DNA from 2 places in the Vibrio sp. KUL80 genome. Region 2 is predicted to be linked to the other one. Evidence: riboswitches for the same ligand, from Rfam matches in the RefSeq annotation. Region 2 holds a riboswitch; the other holds the start of a gene.
The links. Region 2 has a riboswitch for thiamine pyrophosphate ahead of thiD (bifunctional hydroxymethylpyrimidine kinase/phosphomethylpyrimidine kinase). Riboswitches for the same ligand answer to the same signal wherever they lie in the genome.
Positions count from the first base shown of each region.

Region 1: it holds a riboswitch for thiamine pyrophosphate, as region 2 does, so the genes downstream of both, thiC (phosphomethylpyrimidine synthase ThiC) here and thiD (bifunctional hydroxymethylpyrimidine kinase/phosphomethylpyrimidine kinase) in region 2, are expected to answer to the same signal.

Region 1 covers NZ_AP045841.1:25,899-36,620, forward strand. The annotation lists gene AC6I8U_RS00105 (TrkH family potassium uptake protein) at 1-1,233, shown strand, start outside; gene hemG (menaquinone-dependent protoporphyrinogen IX dehydrogenase) at 1,280-1,807, shown strand; rRNA gene AC6I8U_RS00115 (16S ribosomal RNA) at 2,273-3,824, shown strand; tRNA gene AC6I8U_RS00120 (tRNA-Glu) at 3,914-3,989, shown strand; tRNA gene AC6I8U_RS00125 (tRNA-Lys) at 3,992-4,067, shown strand; tRNA gene AC6I8U_RS00130 (tRNA-Val) at 4,102-4,177, shown strand; rRNA gene AC6I8U_RS00135 (23S ribosomal RNA) at 4,496-7,382, shown strand; rRNA gene rrf (5S ribosomal RNA) at 7,487-7,602, shown strand; tRNA gene AC6I8U_RS00145 (tRNA-Asp) at 7,659-7,735, shown strand; gene crcB (fluoride efflux transporter CrcB) at 8,106-8,489, shown strand; TPP riboswitch at 8,547-8,646, shown strand; gene thiC (phosphomethylpyrimidine synthase ThiC) at 8,760-10,682, shown strand; gene AC6I8U_RS00160 (thiamine phosphate synthase) at 10,714-10,722, shown strand, end outside.
Region 2 covers NZ_AP045841.1:2,820,677-2,831,398, forward strand. The annotation lists gene AC6I8U_RS12985 (glycosyl hydrolase family 18 protein) at 1-1,931, opposite strand, end outside; TPP riboswitch at 2,342-2,443, shown strand; gene thiD (bifunctional hydroxymethylpyrimidine kinase/phosphomethylpyrimidine kinase) at 2,510-3,337, shown strand; gene AC6I8U_RS12995 (ABC transporter ATP-binding protein) at 3,343-4,137, shown strand; gene AC6I8U_RS13000 (ABC transporter permease) at 4,121-4,918, shown strand; gene AC6I8U_RS13005 (ABC transporter substrate-binding protein) at 4,936-5,883, shown strand; gene tenA (thiaminase II) at 5,892-6,554, shown strand; gene AC6I8U_RS13015 (alanine/glycine:cation symporter family protein) at 6,885-8,432, shown strand; gene AC6I8U_RS13020 (acetate uptake transporter) at 8,570-9,163, opposite strand; gene guaA (glutamine-hydrolyzing GMP synthase) at 9,389-10,722, opposite strand, start outside.

The sequences.
Region 1 (10,722 bases), 760 kb from region 2:
TTTTGGACCGTAATCGGCAGTGCGGGTGCACTGCCATTTTTGATTTCTGATTATCCGAATGTCTCTGTCACAGATGCCTTCTTTGAATCCTTCTCGGCACTGACGACGACAGGAGCGACGGTCATCGTTGGCTTAGATGAACTTCCTAAAGCGATTTTGTTCTATCGCCAGTTACTCCAATGGTTTGGTGGCATGGGTATCATCGTACTCGCGGTGGCTATTCTACCGGTACTTGGCATCGGTGGGATGCAGCTCTATCGAGCAGAGATCCCTGGACCGGTTAAAGACAGTAAGATGACGCCACGTATCGCAGAGACAGCAAAAGCGCTTTGGTACATCTATCTGAGTTTGACCATTGCCTGTGCAGCGGCGTTTTGGGTGGCAGGCATGACCCCTTTTGATGCCATTGCCCATAGTTTCTCGACGATTGCGATTGGCGGTTTCTCGACTCATGATGCCAGTATGGGTTATTTTAATAGCCCTGCTATCAACATGATTACGGTTGTATTCTTGCTGATATCTGCGTGTAACTATTCTTTGCACTTTGCGGCCTTTGCCTCTGGTGGCGTGCATCCTAAATATTATTGGAAAGATCCCGAGTTTAGAGCCTTCATCTTTATTCAGGTGGTTCTGTTTTTGGTCTGCTTCCTTATCTTACTTGAGCATCACTCCTACAATTCCATGTACGACGCGTTCGATCAGGCTCTATTCCAGTCAGTATCGATATCGACGACGGCCGGCTTTACGACAACGGGCTTCTCTGAGTGGCCACTGTTCTTGCCGGTACTCCTGCTGTTCTCATCTTTTATTGGTGGCTGTGCAGGCTCAACGGGTGGTGGCATGAAGGTCATACGTATTCTTCTGCTGACACTGCAAGGTGCCCGTGAAATGAAGCGCTTGGTTCACCCAAGAGCGGTCTATACCATCAAAGTCGGCGGAACAGCACTATCACAGCGCGTTGTCGATGCCGTTTGGGGGTTCTTCTCTGCTTATGCACTGGTGTTTGTGGTGTGTATGTTGGCGCTTATCGCAACGGGTATGGATGAGCTGAGTGCGTTCTCTGCCGTAGCGGCGACACTGAATAACCTGGGTCCAGGTCTTGGTGAGGTGGCTCTTCACTTTGGTGATGTGAACGACAAGGCGAAATGGGTACTGATCGTGTCGATGCTATTTGGGCGATTGGAAGTGTTCACTCTTCTTATACTACTAACGCCAGCATTCTGGCGAAGCTAATTCATCAATACCAATTAACTAATAGATGGCAGCGAAGGAAATCATCGTGGAAAAAGTTCTCTATCTCTATTCTTCTCGCGAAGGACAAACAAAGAAAATCATTGGACGTATCGCTGAGCAGCTTGGTCACAATGATGCTGCCACTATTAACCTGCATGAAAACCCAGATGTAAATCTGAGTGACTATGACAAAGTACTCATTGGTGCCTCGATTCGTTATGGTCATCTTAATAAGAAGCTGTATCAGTTTATTGAAGCAAACCAACAACAACTGAGTGGAATGAAGGCGGCGTTCTTCTGCGTGAACCTGACGGCAAGAAAAGAAGACCAAGGTAAGGATACGCCAGAAGGCAGTGCCTACATAAAGACGTTTCTTAAAAAGTCACCTTGGCAACCGACGCTGATCGGGGTTTTTGCTGGTGCCCTCTATTATCCTCGTTATAATTCGTTTGATCGCTTTATGATTAAGTTAATTATGACCATGACGGGCGGTGAAACGGATACTACCAAGGAAGTTGAGTATACCAATTGGGATAAAGTGGGGCTGTTTGCAGAGAAATTTGCTCAGCTATAGAGAGAAAACGTTGGTTTTTACGCCGTTTTGACTCGTTTTTAAGCGAACGATAAAAAAAAACGAAAAACTTTAAAAAAAGGGTTGCCAACTTTAATCCGATCTCTATAATGCCCCCTCGCTGACACGGGAAAGGACAACGAAATCCCCAACGAGTCAGAAGGTCACAAGCTTCTAAGAAGCTTAGCAAAATAAGTTGAAAAAAGTGGTTGACACGAAAACTTATCTCGCTAAAATGGCCGTCCGTTTCAAGGGAAGCTTTGAAACAAGCTCTTTAACAATATAAACCTATCAATCTGTGTGGGCACTCGTTGATGATAATCAAATTAGATATTTCTCTTAATAAAGAGCGGTATCAAATTAGGTTTCAATGAAACGAAGTGACCATTGAATCGAAAGATTCAGCACAGTCAATTCAAACATTACTTTTATGTAATGTTCAGTATTCATTGAGCCGAACAAAATCTTAAATTGAAGAGTTTGATCATGGCTCAGATTGAACGCTGGCGGCAGGCCTAACACATGCAAGTCGAGCGGAAACGAGTTAACTGAACCTTCGGGGGACGTTAACGGCGTCGAGCGGCGGACGGGTGAGTAATGCCTGGGAAATTGCCCTGATGTGGGGGATAACCATTGGAAACGATGGCTAATACCGCATAATAGCTTCGGCTCAAAGAGGGGGACCTTCGGGCCTCTCGCGTCAGGATATGCCCAGGTGGGATTAGCTAGTTGGTGAGGTAATGGCTCACCAAGGCGACGATCCCTAGCTGGTCTGAGAGGATGATCAGCCACACTGGAACTGAGACACGGTCCAGACTCCTACGGGAGGCAGCAGTGGGGAATATTGCACAATGGGCGCAAGCCTGATGCAGCCATGCCGCGTGTGTGAAGAAGGCCTTCGGGTTGTAAAGCACTTTCAGCAGTGAGGAAGGTAGTGTCGTTAATAGCGGCATTATTTGACGTTAGCTGCAGAAGAAGCACCGGCTAACTCCGTGCCAGCAGCCGCGGTAATACGGAGGGTGCGAGCGTTAATCGGAATTACTGGGCGTAAAGCGCATGCAGGTGGTTAGTTAAGTCAGATGTGAAAGCCCGGGGCTCAACCTCGGAACTGCATTTGAAACTGGCTGACTAGAGTACTGTAGAGGGGGGTAGAATTTCAGGTGTAGCGGTGAAATGCGTAGAGATCTGAAGGAATACCGGTGGCGAAGGCGGCCCCCTGGACAGATACTGACACTCAGATGCGAAAGCGTGGGGAGCAAACAGGATTAGATACCCTGGTAGTCCACGCCGTAAACGATGTCTACTTGGAGGTTGTGGCCTTGAGCCGTGGCTTTCGGAGCTAACGCGTTAAGTAGACCGCCTGGGGAGTACGGTCGCAAGATTAAAACTCAAATGAATTGACGGGGGCCCGCACAAGCGGTGGAGCATGTGGTTTAATTCGATGCAACGCGAAGAACCTTACCTACTCTTGACATCCTCAGAAGAGACTGGAGACAGTCTTGTGCCTTCGGGAACTGAGAGACAGGTGCTGCATGGCTGTCGTCAGCTCGTGTTGTGAAATGTTGGGTTAAGTCCCGCAACGAGCGCAACCCTTATCCTTGTTTGCCAGCACTTCGGGTGGGAACTCCAGGGAGACTGCCGGTGATAAACCGGAGGAAGGTGGGGACGACGTCAAGTCATCATGGCCCTTACGAGTAGGGCTACACACGTGCTACAATGGCGCATACAGAGGGCGGCCAACTTGCGAAAGTGAGCGAATCCCAAAAAGTGCGTCGTAGTCCGGATTGGAGTCTGCAACTCGACTCCATGAAGTCGGAATCGCTAGTAATCGTGGATCAGAATGCCACGGTGAATACGTTCCCGGGCCTTGTACACACCGCCCGTCACACCATGGGAGTGGGCTGCAAAAGAAGTGGGTAGTTTAACCTTCGGGAGGACGCTCACCACTTTGTGGTTCATGACTGGGGTGAAGTCGTAACAAGGTAGCCCTAGGGGAACCTGGGGCTGGATCACCTCCTTATACGAAAGATTATTGCGATGAGTGTTCACACAGATTGATGGTTTATGATGTAAAGAGATAATGTAAGTGCCCAACACTTACAACTTAGTGTCCCGTTCGTCTAGAGGCCTAGGACACCGCCCTTTCACGGCGGTAACAGGGGTTCGACTCCCCTACGGGATACCATTGGGTCGTTAGCTCAGTTGGTAGAGCAGTTGACTTTTAATCAATTGGTCGCAGGTTCGAATCCTGCACGACCCACCATTTCCTTCCACGGGAAATGTAAAAAACTAAATGTGGGCGATTAGCTCAGTTGGGAGAGCACCTCCCTTACAAGGAGGGGGTCACTGGTTCGAGCCCGGTATCGCCCACCACTCTCTAAGAATTTTTGGATTAAGAATTTCCAAACCACTTCAGTAAAGCGTACGTGGTTGGAATTTTTGACGCCGCAAGGCACTGAGAATCTTTAGAAAGTGCAATTAGTTTGCATAGCTCTTTAACAATTTGGAAAGCTGACAGATAACAATTTGATTGATTGTTATCTATTAAAAGTTCTCAAATCCTAATCGAAAGATTAGGTACCAACACACATTCAAGTGTTCTTGGAATTTGAGTCCGGCAAAATCGAGTCTGCACATGTATAAAAATGCAGACAACTTTGGTTACGTAACAAAGACCCTTTGGGGTTGTATGGTTAAGTGACTAAGCGTACACGGTGGATGCCTTGGCAGTCAGAGGCGATGAAAGGCGTAATAACTTGCGATAAGCTCAGATTAGGTAGTAATAACCTGTGAGTCTGAGATTCCTGAATGGGGAAACCCACCTGCATAAGTAGGTATCGCTGAGTGAATACATAGCTCAGCGAGGCGAACCGGGGGAACTGAAACATCTAAGTACCCCGAGGAAGAGAAATCAACCGAGATTCCGAAAGTAGCGGCGAGCGAAATTGGATTAGCCCTTAAGCTTTTAATGAGACAGGTGAAGGCTCTGGAAAGTGCCGCGATACAGGGTGATAGCCCCGTAACCGACATCTCATCATCAGTGAAATCGAGTAGGGCGGGACACGTGATATCCTGTCTGAATATGGGGGACCATCCTCCAAGGCTAAATACTACTGACTGACCGATAGTGAACCAGTACCGTGAGGGAAAGGCGAAAAGAACCCCTGTGAGGGGAGTGAAATAGAACCTGAAACCGTGTACGTACAAGCAGTAGGAGCACCTTCGTGGTGTGACTGCGTACCTTTTGTATAATGGGTCAGCGACTTATATTCAGTGGCAAGGTTAACCGTTTAGGGGAGCCGTAGGGAAACCGAGTCTTAACTGGGCGTTCAGTCTCTGGATATAGACCCGAAACCAGGTGATCTAGCCATGGGCAGGTTGAAGGTTGAGTAACATCAACTGGAGGACCGAACCGACTAATGTTGAAAAATTAGCGGATGACTTGTGGCTAGGGGGTGAAAGGCCAATCAAACCTGGAGATAGCTGGTTCTCCCCGAAATCTATTTAGGTAGAGCCTCGGACGAATACTACTGGGGGGTAGAGCACTGTTAAGGCTAGGGGGTCATCCCGACTTACCAACCCTTTGCAAACTCCGAATACCAGTAAGTACTATCCGGGAGACACACGGCGGGTGCTAACGTCCGTCGTGGAGAGGGAAACAACCCAGACCGCCAGCTAAGGTCCCAAATTATAGCTAAGTGGGAAACGATGTGGGAAGGCTTAGACAGCTAGGATGTTGGCTTAGAAGCAGCCATCATTTAAAGAAAGCGTAATAGCTCACTAGTCGAGTCGGCCTGCGCGGAAGATGTAACGGGGCTAAGCTATAAACCGAAGCTGCGGCAATGTCTTTGACATTGGGTAGGGGAGCGTTCTGTAAGCCGTTGAAGGTGAACTGTAAGGTTTGCTGGAGGTATCAGAAGTGCGAATGCTGACATGAGTAACGATAAAGGGGGTGAAAAACCTCCTCGCCGGAAGACCAAGGGTTCCTGTCCAACGTTAATCGGGGCAGGGTGAGTCGACCCCTAAGGCGAGGCCGAAAGGCGTAGTCGATGGGAAACGGGTTAATATTCCCGTACTTCTTACAATTGCGATGGGGGGACGGAGAAGGCTAGGTGGGCCTGGCGACGGTTGTCCAGGTTCAAGTGCGTAGGCTTGAGAGTTAGGTAAATCCGGCTCTCTTTAAGGCTGAGACACGATGTCGAGCTACTACGGTAGTGAAGTCATTGATGCCATGCTTCCAGGAAAAGCCTCTAAGCTTCAGATTGTAAGGAATCGTACCCCAAACCGACACAGGTGGTCGGGTAGAGAATACCAAGGCGCTTGAGAGAACTCGGGTGAAGGAACTAGGCAAAATGGTACCGTAACTTCGGGAGAAGGTACGCTCCTCGCGGTGAAGTCCCTTGCGGATGGAGCTATGGGGAGTCGCAGATACCAGGTGGCTGCAACTGTTTATTAAAAACACAGCACTGTGCAAAATCGTAAGATGACGTATACGGTGTGACGCCTGCCCGGTGCCGGAAGGTTAATTGATGGGGTTAGACTTAGGTCGAAGCTCTTGATCGAAGCCCCGGTAAACGGCGGCCGTAACTATAACGGTCCTAAGGTAGCGAAATTCCTTGTCGGGTAAGTTCCGACCTGCACGAATGGCGTAATGATGGCCACGCTGTCTCCACCCGAGACTCAGTGAAATTGAAATCGCTGTGAAGATGCAGTGTACCCGCGGCTAGACGGAAAGACCCCGTGAACCTTTACTACAGCTTGGCACTGAACATTGACCCTACATGTGTAGGATAGGTGGGAGGCTTTGAAACTAGTACGCCAGTATTAGTGGAGCCGTCCTTGAAATACCACCCTTGTAGTGTTGATGTTCTAACTTGGTCCCCTAATCGGGGATGAGGACAGTGCCTGGTGGGTAGTTTGACTGGGGCGGTCTCCTCCCAAAGAGTAACGGAGGAGCACGAAGGTGGGCTAATCACGGTTGGACATCGTGAGGTTAGTGCAATGGCATAAGCCCGCTTGACTGCGAGAATGACAATTCGAGCAGGTGCGAAAGCAGGTCATAGTGATCCGGTGGTTCTGAATGGAAGGGCCATCGCTCAACGGATAAAAGGTACTCCGGGGATAACAGGCTGATACCGCCCAAGAGTTCATATCGACGGCGGTGTTTGGCACCTCGATGTCGGCTCATCACATCCTGGGGCTGAAGTCGGTCCCAAGGGTATGGCTGTTCGCCATTTAAAGTGGTACGCGAGCTGGGTTTAGAACGTCGTGAGACAGTTCGGTCCCTATCTGCCGTGGGCGTTGGAAGATTGAAGGGGGCTGCTCCTAGTACGAGAGGACCGGAGTGGACGAACCTCTGGTGTTCGGGTTGTGATGCCAATCGCATTGCCCGGTAGCTAAGTTCGGAATCGATAACCGCTGAAAGCATCTAAGCGGGAAGCGAGCCCTGAGATGAGTCTTCCCTGGCACTTTAAGTGTCCTAAAGGGTTGTTCGAGACTAGAACGTTGATAGGCAGGGTGTGTAAGCGTTGTGAGGCGTTGAGCTAACCTGTACTAATTGCCCGTGAGGCTTAACCATACAACACCCAAAGGGTTTTGATGGACTCAAAGCAAGAACTTTGAATGTGTATGAGAACACGCTCTTAATATAAGAGAAAACAGCTTTCCGAATTAAAGAATTTGCTTGGCGACCATAGCGTTGTGGACCCACCTGACTCCATGCCGAACTCAGAAGTGAAACGCAATAGCGCCGATGGTAGTGTGGGGCTTCCCCATGTGAGAGTAGGACATCGCCAGGCTTTGAACAATATCTGTTTAAAGCACGATTGAGATAAGACTTTAAATAGACCACTGCGGAGTGGTAGTTCAGTTGGTTAGAATACCGGCCTGTCACGCCGGGGGTCGCGGGTTCGAGTCCCGTCCACTCCGCCACTTATTAGAAAACCCGATGCGAAAGCGTCGGGTTTTTTATTATCTATAGTTTGGTAGCTTCCCTTTCACGGCAGTCGAGTCCCGGTTGGATGCAACCCTAGACTGGGCGTCTCCGCCACTTATCAAGAAGCCTCGTTTAACGACGAGGTTTTTTTGCATTTGTAATTCTTTAATTATCTCGTACTGTATTCATCTGTAGCAATCAAACCACACTCAGTGCAAACGTTACTCCTGTAACTTTTGAATTTTTGGTAGGGTTCAGCCCACTACATCATCAAAATTTATCCTTAGTTTCCTAGATCTTCACTCGAATTTATAGAGTGTTCGTATATTATTACTCCCATCAGTAAGTTTTTTAAAAAGAGTGGTTATGGGACAGCTTTCAATTTTAGGCTTTATAGCAATCGGTGGGGCATTTGGCGCTTGCAGTCGCTATTTGATTTCTGAGCTTTGTGTGATGATCCTAGGGCGTGGTTTCCCTTATGGTACGTTAACCGTGAATGTTGTCGGTTCGTTTATCATGGGGCTGTTGATAGCGGCTTTTGAGGCAGAGGTGTTTGCTCCAGAGCCATGGCGTCAGATCATTGGTCTAGGCTTTTTAGGCGCATTGACGACATTCTCTACCTTTTCGATGGACAATGTATTACTAATGCAGCAAGGCGCATTTTTGAAGATGGGACTAAACGTGCTCCTTAACGTTGTGTTAAGTATCTCAGCCTGTTGGATAGGTTTTCAAATTTTAACCAAAAGTTAGTCAAAAACCACTCAACGGTTATTGAATGTTCGGAATCTTTTCTTCTATAATCGTTGCCAGTACTTGTCGGAGTGCCCTCTGGGCTGAGACCGTTAATTCGGGATCCGTTGAACCTGATCTGGTTAATACCAGCGAAGGGAACAAGAGAATAAAAGTAACTTCACCTCTTTTATTATCAAATAGCTCGCGCTATTGCAGTTGATACCTCTTGTATTCACACATCCGTCAAGCATTTATCTTTTATAACTATATGATATATAAGGAAATGCTATGTCGACACGTAAGCAAAATAGACTGGACGCAAAGAACTTCATCGATACGTTATCGGTGACGCCCTATCCAAACTCAGAGAAAACCTATATTCAAGGTAGCCGCAGCGATCTGCAGGTACCGATGCGTAAGATCTCTCTTTCCGATAGTCTAATTGGTGGCAATCAAGATAACCCAGTATACGAGCCTAACGAGCCTATACACGTGTATGACACCTCTGGCCTATACACAGACCCTCAACATAACATCGACCTCTACAATGGGCTCCCAAAGCTCAGGGAGCAATGGATAGAAGAACGCCTAGATACGGAAGTACTAGACGGTGTGACTTCTGAGTTCGCCAAGGAGCGTTTAGCTGATGAAGCCTTGGACGAGCTTCGTTACGGTCAATTGCCTCGCATTAGACGTGCTACCGATGGAGCATGCGTTACTCAGCTTCACTACGCTCGTAAAGGCATTATTACTCCTGAGATGGAGTACATTGCCATCCGCGAGAACATGGGACGTCAAGAGCTTAAAGACGAAATGCTCACTCAGCAACATCCCGGACAACACTTCGGCGCTAACCTACCAAAAGAAATTACGCCTGAGTTTGTGCGTAAAGAGGTTGCTGAAGGGCGTGCCATTATACCGTCAAACATCAATCACCCTGAGTCTGAGCCAATGATCATTGGTCGAAACTTTTTAGTAAAGGTTAACGCCAATATCGGTAATTCATCGGTCACGTCATCGATTGAAGAAGAAGTAGAAAAATTGGTGTGGGGTACGCGCTGGGGTGCCGATACCGTGATGGATTTGTCTACCGGACGAAATATTCACGAGACTCGAGAATGGATCCTTCGAAATAGTCCAGTACCGATCGGTACCGTTCCTATGTATCAAGCCTTAGAAAAGGTAAATGGTGTAGCTGAGAATCTTACATGGGAAGTGATGCGAGACACACTGATAGAGCAAGCGGAGCAGGGGGTTGATTACTTTACGATCCACGCAGGTTTGCTTCTACATCATATCCCATTAACCGCAAAGCGTGTGACAGGCATTGTAAGCCGAGGTGGTTCTATTATCGCTAAGTGGTGTCTTGCGCATCATGAAGAGAGCTTTCTCTACTCTAACTTCAAAGAGATCTGTGAGATTTGTGCACGCTATGACGTTGCGTTATCTCTAGGCGATGGGCTGCGCCCCGGTTCGATAGCCGATGCTAACGATGAGGCTCAGTTTGCTGAGCTTAGAACGCTTGGCAAACTGACTAAGATAGCGTGGGAGCACGATGTTCAGGTAATCATTGAAGGCCCAGGCCATGTGCCAATGCATATGATTAAAGAGAACATGGAAGAGCAGCTTGAACATTGCCACGAAGCGCCTTTCTATACTCTAGGTCCATTAACTACAGATATTGCACCTGGCTATGACCACATTACCTCAGGTATCGGTGCTGCAATGATTGGTTGGTATGGCTGCGCTATGTTGTGTTATGTGACACCCAAAGAGCATCTTGGCCTGCCCAATAAAGAAGATGTGAAGACAGGTCTTATCACTTACAAACTTGCCGCACACGCTGCTGATCTGGCAAAGGGTCATCCGGGCGCTCAGATCCGTGATAATGCATTGTCAAAGGCAAGATTTGAGTTCCGCTGGGAAGATCAATTCAACCTCGCTCTTGACCCAGATACAGCACGCCAATTCCATGACGAAACCTTGCCTCAAGAATCTGGGAAAGTTGCCCACTTCTGTTCCATGTGTGGTCCTAAATTCTGCTCAATGAAAATCTCTCAAGAGGTTCGCGAGTATGCAAAAGACTATCAATCCAATGAGAATATTGAGGTCAAATTGATCGATGATCCCCTTGAAGGAATGCGTCAAAAATCTCAGGAGTTTAGGGCGACGGGTGCCGAACTTTACCACCCAGCTGTCACCGAAGAATAACTCTACCAACTAGAAGACTAAGGAGCTTCCGTTGAAACTT
Region 2 (10,722 bases):
CCCGCTACCACCACAGGTTGTCCCGCGGTTTGTGACCAAGCGTAACTGACTATTGAGCCATCACTATCACGGGATGCACTACCATCAAGGACCAGGGTTGCAGGACCGACGACCGTTTGATTGCCACCAGCATTGGCTGTTGGAGCTCGGTTTACTGGTGTGCCGCCCGCTAAACCTTCATGCATCGCATTAAGAATGTCACCGTTATCAGCGTCAATCTCCCATGAGAACAGTCCCGCAAAGCCTTGTGCTCGAACATACTGACCTTTCGCGATGACAGAGCGAGCATCATCAAACGTCACGAGCTCACCGGTTGAACGATTCCACACGTACGGAGCCTCTGCTAGCTCATCATAGCCATACTCAAATCCGTTGATGCCAGTATTGTTTGGGCCAATCATAAATGACTTCAAACCTTTATAATCAATCACACCATCTTCCCACACACCTTGCGCTGTTGAGCCTTTAAGCTTGCCTGTTGCCACGCCTGTCATAGGGTCAGAGGGATCGGACAGAGTATCTGGCATCACCCCTTCCCAACCACGACCGTACATTGCAGCGCCAACCACTAACTTGTTCGCGGGAACACCTTTCGCGAGAAGAAGCTGAATACCATTATCTGTGGTGTATGCAGGTCCTTTATACGGGACACCCTCGGCGTCCACACCCGTTCCATCACATTGACCAGCGCTCATGAAGTTTCCGCAATAGAGCGCCGCTTGATGACCGGGTACGTTGTTCCAACCACCATAGAAGTCATAGGTCATCGCGAAGATGTAATCCATATGAGGCACAGCATCAGCATAGTTCACATCTTCAATCTTGTCATAACCGACACCAACCGCGGATGTCAGTTCATATGTACGGCCAGTCTCGACGGTTAGCTCATCTAGCATGATTCGAAGTTCTTGCATTAATGCTGCATAAGCATCACCGTCTTTCAAAGGATCGCCAAGGTCGGGAGCGGCCCCTTGCCCACCTGGGTATTCCCAATCAATATCCACACCATCGTAGAACTTCCACGTCTGTAGGAAGCGTTTAACGGACGCAACAAATACATCTCGATTCGCTTTATCAGTAAAGCTGTAGAAAGGGTCTGAAAGGGTCCAGCCACCGATTGAAGGAAGGATTTTGAGATCGGGATTGCGCTGTTTGAGTGCCATGAGCATTGCGTAATTACCTTTGATAGGTGAACTGTACTCATGCCCCGCTTGTGGGAAACTCTTTTGATAGGCCGCCCACGGATCGTGGATAACCACTTCATAATCGGGCATTCCCTGACACGCTGTTTGAAGCGCATTGAAGCTGTTACCACCAACCGATTTAACCGACTCGTTTGGACCACAAATAGGAATAAAACCATAGATAATATGGGTTAGGTTATCGACGGGAATATTGTCCACGGTAAAGTCGCGACCGTAGATCCCCCACTCGACAAAATACGTCCCGACGACGGTATTTGGATCTGTATTGAAGGTCTTATTGTTAGGGTCAACGTTCATGGTGAGCGGCGCTAGGTGTGCACCATCAGTATCGGCAACAACCAGCTCAGCTGGCGCGCTACGGCTACACCCAGTAGCATCACACGCTTCCACCTCAACCTGGTAGCGACCTCCTTTCTCATACGTAAAGTTAGCTAAGGTTTGACTGCCCGAGATAGGACCGGTTGCAACCTTAACTCCATCAAAATAGATGTTGTAGGTGTCACCGGTTGTGCCACTCCATTGGTTAAATTGAATACCGATATCAGCGGCATCTTTATACTGCACCATCTGGTTGTAACCAGAGGTGGTCTCCATCGCGAGCTGAATCTTTGAAAATTGTAGATTGTTTGATCCGTAGACATCGATAGACGGCGCAGCAGGAGCAGCCATGACGCTTTGACTCACTGCCAATGCGACCCCTGATAAGCCTAATAATAGTTTTTTCATTGCCATTCTCTTTCCTTGAAAGACGAAAAATTTCCTGCTCACAACTGTTTACAAGCTAAAAAGCGGGTCAAAAGTTCAATAACTTAAGATGTATTAAAAAGTTGTGAACATCGGTATTTATTAATAGGCAGATGTGTTCATTTTTTGTGCAAAAATAAAACTCACTTCGAGTCACCACTCAAAATTAGATCCTTTGTCTCAGGCATTTTCATCAACTCTTCAACCCTGTGCCCAGAATTTTTCACTCATTTAGAAGATCAGGTAAGTCATAAACGCCAAACACATCCAGCGAGCAGATAGCTACACCACCTACACATAAGGGGGATGAATAACAATACATAAGCCACATAAATAACCGAAGCTGATCCGTTATTACTGGAAAAGTGACCACGCTTGTATGACAATGAGCCTCACATTAGTCGGGGGGCATTTATGCTGAGATCACCATTGTGGTGAGACCCGTTGAACCTGATTCAGTTAGCACTGGCGTAGGGAACTGATAGACAATGCAAAAAGACTCACTACCCAAGGTGTCTTTGGCAGGGCTATGGCTGTTCCTTCGCAGAAAAGGAGCATTTATGGTCACAGCATCGCAACACACCCCAACCGTATTAACCATTGCCGGCTCAGATTCTGGCGGTGGTGCTGGTATTCAAGCGGATATTAAAGCGATTTCAGCCACAGGTTCTTACGCCTGCTCAGTCATTACAGCACTTACCGCTCAAAACACTCAAGGTGTAACAGGCATACTTGGCATTGACCCAGACTTCGTCAAAGCACAGCTTGATGCGGTCTTTAGCGACTTGAACGTTGTCGCTGTCAAAATCGGCATGCTGGCAGATGCCAATATCATTGGCGCTGTCGCCGAAAAACTGCGAGAGTACCAACCGCAATACATCGTTCTTGATCCGGTCATGGTTGCCACCAGCGGAGACCTTCTTCTTGAAAGTAGTGCCATTGATGCACTCAAAACACAGTTGCTACCATTAGCGACCGTGATTACTCCGAACCTGCCAGAGGGCGCAGCACTATTAGGTTGTGATGTCCCACAATCTCAACAGGATATGGAAGCACTGATCGACGCACTGCGTGCTTTGGACACCCCTGCTATTTTGCTAAAAGGTGGGCACTTAGAGTCAGAGCAAAACAGTAATGATCTGTTGATCACTAATAGCGATGTTCAGTTCTTTAATACCACTCGGATCGCGACAAATAATACCCATGGTACGGGCTGCACCTTAAGCTCAGCGATCGCGTCCTTCCTAGCAAAGGGGAACGAACTGAGTGACGCAGTAAAACTGGGTAAAGACTATATTACCCAAGCGATAGCGCATGCTGATGAGCTTAAGATCGGTAAAGGTCACGGCCCCGTCCACCACTTCTACGCCCTTAATAAAGACACCTAAGACCAATGACGCCAATTCGTATTCAAGGAGCGACCCTTAGGTATTTGGGCGATAGCAGCGCAATATTCTCAGGGTTAGAAGTGAGATTTGAACCGGCTACATGGACGGCCATTCTTGGTCCAAGTGGCTGTGGAAAATCGACGTTGCTACGCTACATAGCCGGGTTGCTCACTGATAAGGTCGAGTTTTCAGCAATAGAGTTTTCCCCACCACTTGACGTGCTAGCCGATCAGGTTGCCTACATGGCGCAGCAAGATCTGCTAATGCCATGGCTATCCGTGCTCGATAATGTGTGCCTAGCCTCTCGCTTAAATGGCAAGAAAGTGGACGCGCGGACTCTTCAAAAAGCACTGTCACTGCTGGAGAAAGTGGGGCTAGCGGATAAAGCCGCTTCAAACCCCAATGATCTATCTGGTGGCCAAAGGCAACGTGTCGCATTAGCTCGCACCTTAATGCAAGATAAGTCCGTCGTGTTGATGGATGAGCCTTTTTCAGCGCTCGATGCCGTCACGCGCTACAAGCTACAAGCGCTCGCAGCTAACCTACTCAAAGACAAAACTGTGCTGCTGATTACCCATGATCCGCAAGAGGCGCTTCGTTTGGGTGAGCAGATCCTAGTCATGAATGGTAAGCCCGCGCGACTGCACAGCATTACTCCACCAAAGCAAGGAATACCTCGTGATATAGACGGCGAGTTCGCGGCTATTCAACAATCCATACTCGAGCACTTAGCTGGGAGTCACACAGAAAAACTCGATGTCGCTGAACGGCAAGGAGGCTCCCATGACGCCACTCGCTGAGGTTGCGAATCGAAGCCAAAAACAAGCGTCAAAGCAAGGTTTAAGCGCCATGATGCGCGTGATCATTAGCTTGGTGATTATCTTGGCTATCTGGAAGAGCATTGTGGTTGTATTCGATATGCCAAGCTTTATCCTCCCTGCGCCAGAGGCGGTATTTATAAAGCTTTTCGAACGCCATGATGTGTTGCTCAAGCATACCTGGGTGACTAGCCAAGAGATATTACTGGGTCTGTTACTTGGACTGTCTATGGGGCTTTTCTTTGCTCTGCAGATGCTGCTGTTTCAGCCAGTAAAACGCTGGCTACTGCCGATTCTTATTACTAGCCAAGCGATCCCTGTATTCGCACTGGCACCCATTCTGATGCTTTGGTTAGGGTATGGCATTGCCTCTAAAGTTGTCATGGCTGCACTGATTATCTTTTTTCCGGTAACCACCTGCTGTTATGACGGATTGCGAAATACGCCGACGGGCTATTTAGATCTCTCACAAACAATGGGCGCAAATCGCTGGCGTCAGCTTTGGCATATCCGCTTGCCAGCATCTTTGCCTGTACTAGCATCGGGCATTCGTGTTGCTGTGGTTGTCGCACCGATTGGCGCCGTTGCCGGCGAATGGGTGGGTTCAAGTGAAGGGCTTGGCTACCTCATGCTGCAAACCAATGCTCGCATGCTCATCGACGAGATGTTTGCAGCCCTGTTTATTTTGGCGGCTGTATCTGTCTCTCTCTACTTCATTACAGATTGGGCGCTAAGACGCCTTATCCCATGGGAAAATAACTAAATTCAAAAGGAAAAAGTATGAAATCCACGACAACTAAAGTCATCGCAGCGCTGCTCACTGCTATGACGACATTCGCAGCAAGCGCTGCCGATAAGTCGATAACGCTGATGCTTGACTGGTTCGTGAACCCTAATCACGGCCCCATCGTCATTGCTCATGAGCGTGGCTACTTTGAAGAGCAAGGGCTAGAAGTCAACATCCAAGAGCCTGCCGATCCGAGTACACCAGCTAAGCTGGTTGCAACAGGCAAGGTGGACATGGCGGTTTCGTATCAAACCAGCCTAACGATTGATGTTGCGGCAGGTTTGCCTCTTATTCGCAGTGCAACGCTCATTGCTACCCCTCTGAACACCATGATGGTATTGGATAATGGCAAGATCAATTCTCTCGCGGATCTCAAAGGCAAAAAGATCGGTATCGCTATTGCAGGTAATGAAGAAGCGACCATAGGCACGATGCTGCAAACCGAAGGCGTCGCGTACAAAGATGTGCAAATCATCAACGTTGGCTGGGCACTGTCATCGTCATTAGCGTCAGGTAAGGTTGATGCCATTTGGGGCGGTCTGCGTAACTTCGAAACAAACCAACTAGAGCTCGAGGGCTTCAAACCAAAGGCCTTCTTCCCTGAAGAGCATGGCGTTCCGACCTATGAAGAACTGGTTTTTGTTGCTAATGCAAAGACTCATGACAAAGAGGCCATCGCTAAATTCAACCGTGCTATCGAGAAAGCGACAACCTACATCGTCAATCACCCTCAAGAATCTTGGACCCAGTTTGTGGCTTACGCGCCAGACACGCTAAACAACGAGCTTAACAAACGAGCATGGCGCGACACGCTAACACGATTTGCGCTGCGTCCATCTGCTATCGACGCTGCTAAGTATGATGCCTTCACAGACTTCATGTACCAGCACAAGATCATCTCGAGTAAACCAGCAGCAGAGACCATGGTACCTGTACTGTAGGAGCAATTATGAACCATCAAGACCTTATCAATGCCTGCCAAAAAGAATGGCAAGGCTATACCGAACATGAATTTGTACAGCAACTTGCTAAAGGTCAGCTTGAGCAAAAAGCGTATTTGCACTACCTAAAGCAGGACTTTCTGTTTCTAAAGCAATATGCCCGCGCTTACGCCTTGGCGATCTATAAATCCAAAACACTGACTCAAATGCGTGAGGCAGTACCTAGTGTGGCTGCCCTACTTGAGTCTGAGATAGGTCATCATGTTTCATATTGTAGCCAGTGGGGCATTACTGAAGCTGACATGGAAGCGGAAACAGAAGACTTTGGTACCGTGGCGTATACCCGCTATGTACTCGATGCCGGCATGACCGGCGAGCTTGTTGACCTGTATGCGGCTTTGGCACCTTGCGCTATCGGCTATGCCGTGATCGGTAAAGCGCTCATCGAGTCACCCACTACAGTATTAGAAGACAACCCATATCGCAGCTGGATAGAGCTTTATGCCGGTGAAGATTTTCAATCAGGCGTTCAGGTGAGTATTGAGCGTTTGGACACCTTACTCAAAGACATTGAGCTCGACAGCCCGAGAGGCCAAGAGCTCATACATGTGTTTAAAACAGCAACAAGAATGGAAATTGCCTTTTGGCAGCAAGGTCTTGATACAAAATAACGCGACGATGCCGACCTCTTGGTCGGCTTTTTTTTCTCTCGTAACCGCTCATTTAACAAACAAAAATCACATCCTCAACCCGCATTTCGGATTTTGTGCCCAAAGTCACGCGTTAACACAATATTTACAACTGAGTTTAACATTAGCAACAAAGTTAGGTAGGATATCGACTCGTGTTTGGTATGTTCAAACACCTCGCGCTCTCTTTCATCATGCTTTTCGTGCAAGCAAGGACGATTGATAAAGGATGAGCATCAACAAGTGATGTCGAACAATCAGACCATGAGTCGCTGAGCTTCGACCTCATCCCCAGCTTTACAGGGAAGAACTATGCAGTCTTTAGTTGATTTTTTAAACGGGATTATCTGGAGTCCCGCTCTTATTTATTTATGTCTTGGTGCAGGCCTTTTCTATTCCATTCTTACTCGATTTGTACAAGTCCGTCATTTCTTCGAAATGTGGCGTCTACTGCTATCTGGTAAGAGCTCTGAAAAAGGTATTTCATCGTTCCAGGCGCTTGCCGTTTCACTATCTGGCCGTGTTGGTACAGGTAACATTGCAGGTGTGGCTGCGGCTATCGGTTTCGGTGGTCCTGGCGCTGTTTTCTGGATGTGGATGGTTGCCTTCTTTGGTGCAGCGACGGCCTACATCGAATCGACACTCGCGCAAATCTATAAAGAAGAAGATCGTGGCGAGTTCCGTGGTGGTCCAGCTTACTACATTGAAAAAGCTATGGGCCAAAAGTGGTACGCGTGGATTTTTGCTATCGCGACTATCTTTGCGTGTGGTGTCCTACTTCCGGGTGTTCAATCGAACAGTATCGGTAACGCAGTAGAGACCGCATTTGGCTCTGGTGCGATGATTGACACAGCGATTGGTACTATCAGTTTTGCAAAAATTTTCACTGGCGCTGTTATCTCTATCATCCTAGCCTTCATCATCTTCGGCGGTGTTAAGCGTATTGCGCATTTCACGCAAATTGTTGTTCCTTTCATGGCGCTTGCATACATCATCATCGCGTTTGTGATCATTCTTCTGAACATCGGTGAAGTGCCACGTATCGTGGGTATGATTATCGGCGATGCCTTTACACCTATGGCGGGCTTTGGTGCCGCAATTGGTTGGGGTGTTAAGCGTGGTGTTTACTCAAACGAAGCAGGTCAAGGTACCGGCCCTCACGCAGCGGCAGCAGCGAACGTTGATCACCCTGCGCAGCAAGGTCTGGTTCAATCTTTCTCTATCTACATTGATACCTTGCTTGTTTGTTCGGCAACGGCATTTATGATTCTTATCACTGGCGCGTACAACGTGCACGGTCCTGAGAGTACATTCCTAGTTCAAAACCTCGCTGAAACCGTTGGCGCTAATGGCCCTGCATTCACTCAGTTAGCGATTGAAAGTACGATGCCAGGTGTGGGTAAACTGTTCATTGCATTCGCACTGTTCTTCTTCGCCTTTACCACTATTCTTGCTTACTACTACATTGCAGAAACCAATATTGCTTACATTCGTCGTACCTTTAAGGTAAATGGCCTGATGTTCCTATTGAAGCTGGTTCTGATTACCTCGGTGTTCTACGGTACGGTCAAAGCCGCGAACCTAGCTTGGGCGATGGGTGATGTGGGTGTAGGTCTCATGGCTTGGCTAAACATTGTTGGTATCTTGATTATCTTCTTCATTGCTAAACCAGCTATCGTGGCACTTAAAGACTACGAGAAGCAGCAAAAAGAAGGGGTTGAAGAATATACGTTTAACCCGGTCGCACTTGGTATCAAGAACGCAGATTACTGGGAAGGTCGATACGAGCGCAAGACAGGTAAAAAGCCTGAAGCGGCTCAAGAGGCGGATTCTGGGTCGACTCAGACGCAGACGTCGTAATGAGCTGGCGATCGCTTTGGGTAGATCCCTGCCTACGCAGGGATGACTCAAATAGCCAATAATTTATATGAAAAGAAAAAGGGGTAGCTTAGCTACCCCTTTTGTCATTCACTGTTCCCGAATGAATGAAACTTGAATTATGCCGCCACTTCTTGCGCAGAAGTTACTGGCGCTTTTTTCTCACCGATAGGCAAAATAGTGCGGCCGTACTCGTTATTCAGCACTTGAGCCATTGCGAAGTAAATCGCGCTAGCGCCACAGAAAATGCCTTCAAAGCCAGCGATGGTACCGATCAGTTCACTGCCGAAGAAATCACGGGCAGCCAGCAAGAAGAACAGAATGGTCAATGAACCAAATACAACTTGCTTAGCCACTGGGTAGCAAAGTGAACCGATAAACATGAAACCAGTAAATACGCCCCAAAGCAGTAAGTACCAGCCCATAAACTTCGCCGGACTTGCAGGAAGACCCATGTAAGGCATAACAATAATGCCTACCAGCGTCAGCCAGAATAGACCGTACGAAGTGAAAGCCGTGGTGCCAAATGTGTCACCACGTTTAAAGCACATCATGCCAACAAACACTTGGCTTAGACCGCCATAGAAAATACCCATCGCTAGGATCATCGAATCAATCGGGAAGAAACCTGCGTTGTGGATGTTAAGTAGAATGGTCGTCATACCAAAACCCATAAGGCCAAGCGGCGCTGGGTTAGCGAGTTTGTTAGACATTGTCAAAGAGCCCTAAATTCAAAATTAGTTACAAAAATTGTAGGAAAATTTTAATTCAAAATGTAAATGTTGAGCAGACCCATTATTTGCAATCTAAGTTTTACCGATTGCATATTCGTATTCAGTCTTTTCCGACACGCGTAAAAAAAGCCGACATAACGTCGGCTTTTTACAATCTAACTTATCTCAAAGAGGTTACTTATCGAAGAGAATAGTTATCGAGGGTTATTCCCACTCGATAGTCGCTGGTGGCTTACCAGAGATATCGTAAACAACGCGAGAGATACCGTCTACTTCGTTGATGATACGGTTAGAAACCTTACCTAGGAAGTCGTATGGTAGGTGCGCCCAGTGAGCGGTCATAAAGTCGATAGTCTCAACCGCACGTAGAGAAACAACCCAGTCGTACTTACGGCCATCGCCCATTACACCTACAGAGCGAACTGGTAGGAATACCGTGAACGCCTGAGATACTTTGTGATAAAGGTCTGCATTGTGCAGCTCTTCAATGAAGATAGCATCGGCACGACGCAGTAGATCACAGTACTCTTTCTTGATCTCGCCAAGAACACGAACACCTAGACCTGGACCTGGGAATGGGTGACGATAAAGCATATTGTATGGAAGACCTAGCTCTAGACCGATCTTACGTACTTCGTCTTTGAATAGCTCGCGAAGCGGCTCAACAAGACCCATTTCCATATCATCAGGAAGACCGCCCACGTTGTGGTGCGATTTGATGACGTGTGCTTTACCTGTTTTCGATGCTGCAGATTCAATAACGTCTGGGTAGATAGTACCCTGAGCTAGCCACTTCGCGTTTTCTAGCTTCTTCGACTCTTCGTCGAATACGTCTACGAATACGTGACCGATAGTCTTACGCTTCTCTTCTGGATCAGACTTGCCTTCAAGTGCTGCAAGGAAACGCTCTTCTGCATCTACCTTGATGATGTTTAGGCCGAACTTGTCGCCAAACATCTCCATCACTTGCTGGCCTTCGTTTAGACGAAGAAGACCGTTGTCTACGAATACACAGGTCAGCTTGTCGCCGATAGCGCGGTGAACAAGCATCGCTACCACTGATGAGTCAACACCGCCAGACAGACCAAGAATCACTTCATCGTCGCCTACTTGCTCTTTAATGCGAGCAACCGCGTCTTCGATGATAGAACCTGGCGTCCATAGACGCTCACAGCCACAAGCACCAAGAACGAAGTTCTCTAGCATTTGCAGGCCTTGCTTAGTGTGCGTTACTTCAGGGTGGAACTGAACACCGTAGTATTTCTTCTCTTCGTTTGCCATTGCTGCGTACGGACAGGTATCCGTCTCACCAACTTTTACGAAGTCTGCCGGGATTTCAACAACTTTGTCGCCGTGGCTCATCCAAACATCTTGAGTATCTTCAAGATCTTTAAAGATTGCAGAGTCACCAGATACTTTAACTTGTGCGTAGCCAAATTCACGCTCGTTAGAGCCCGCTACTTTACCGCCAAGCTGCTCAGCCATGGTCTGCATGCCGTAGCACACACCAAGAACTGGAACACCTGAATCAAATACGT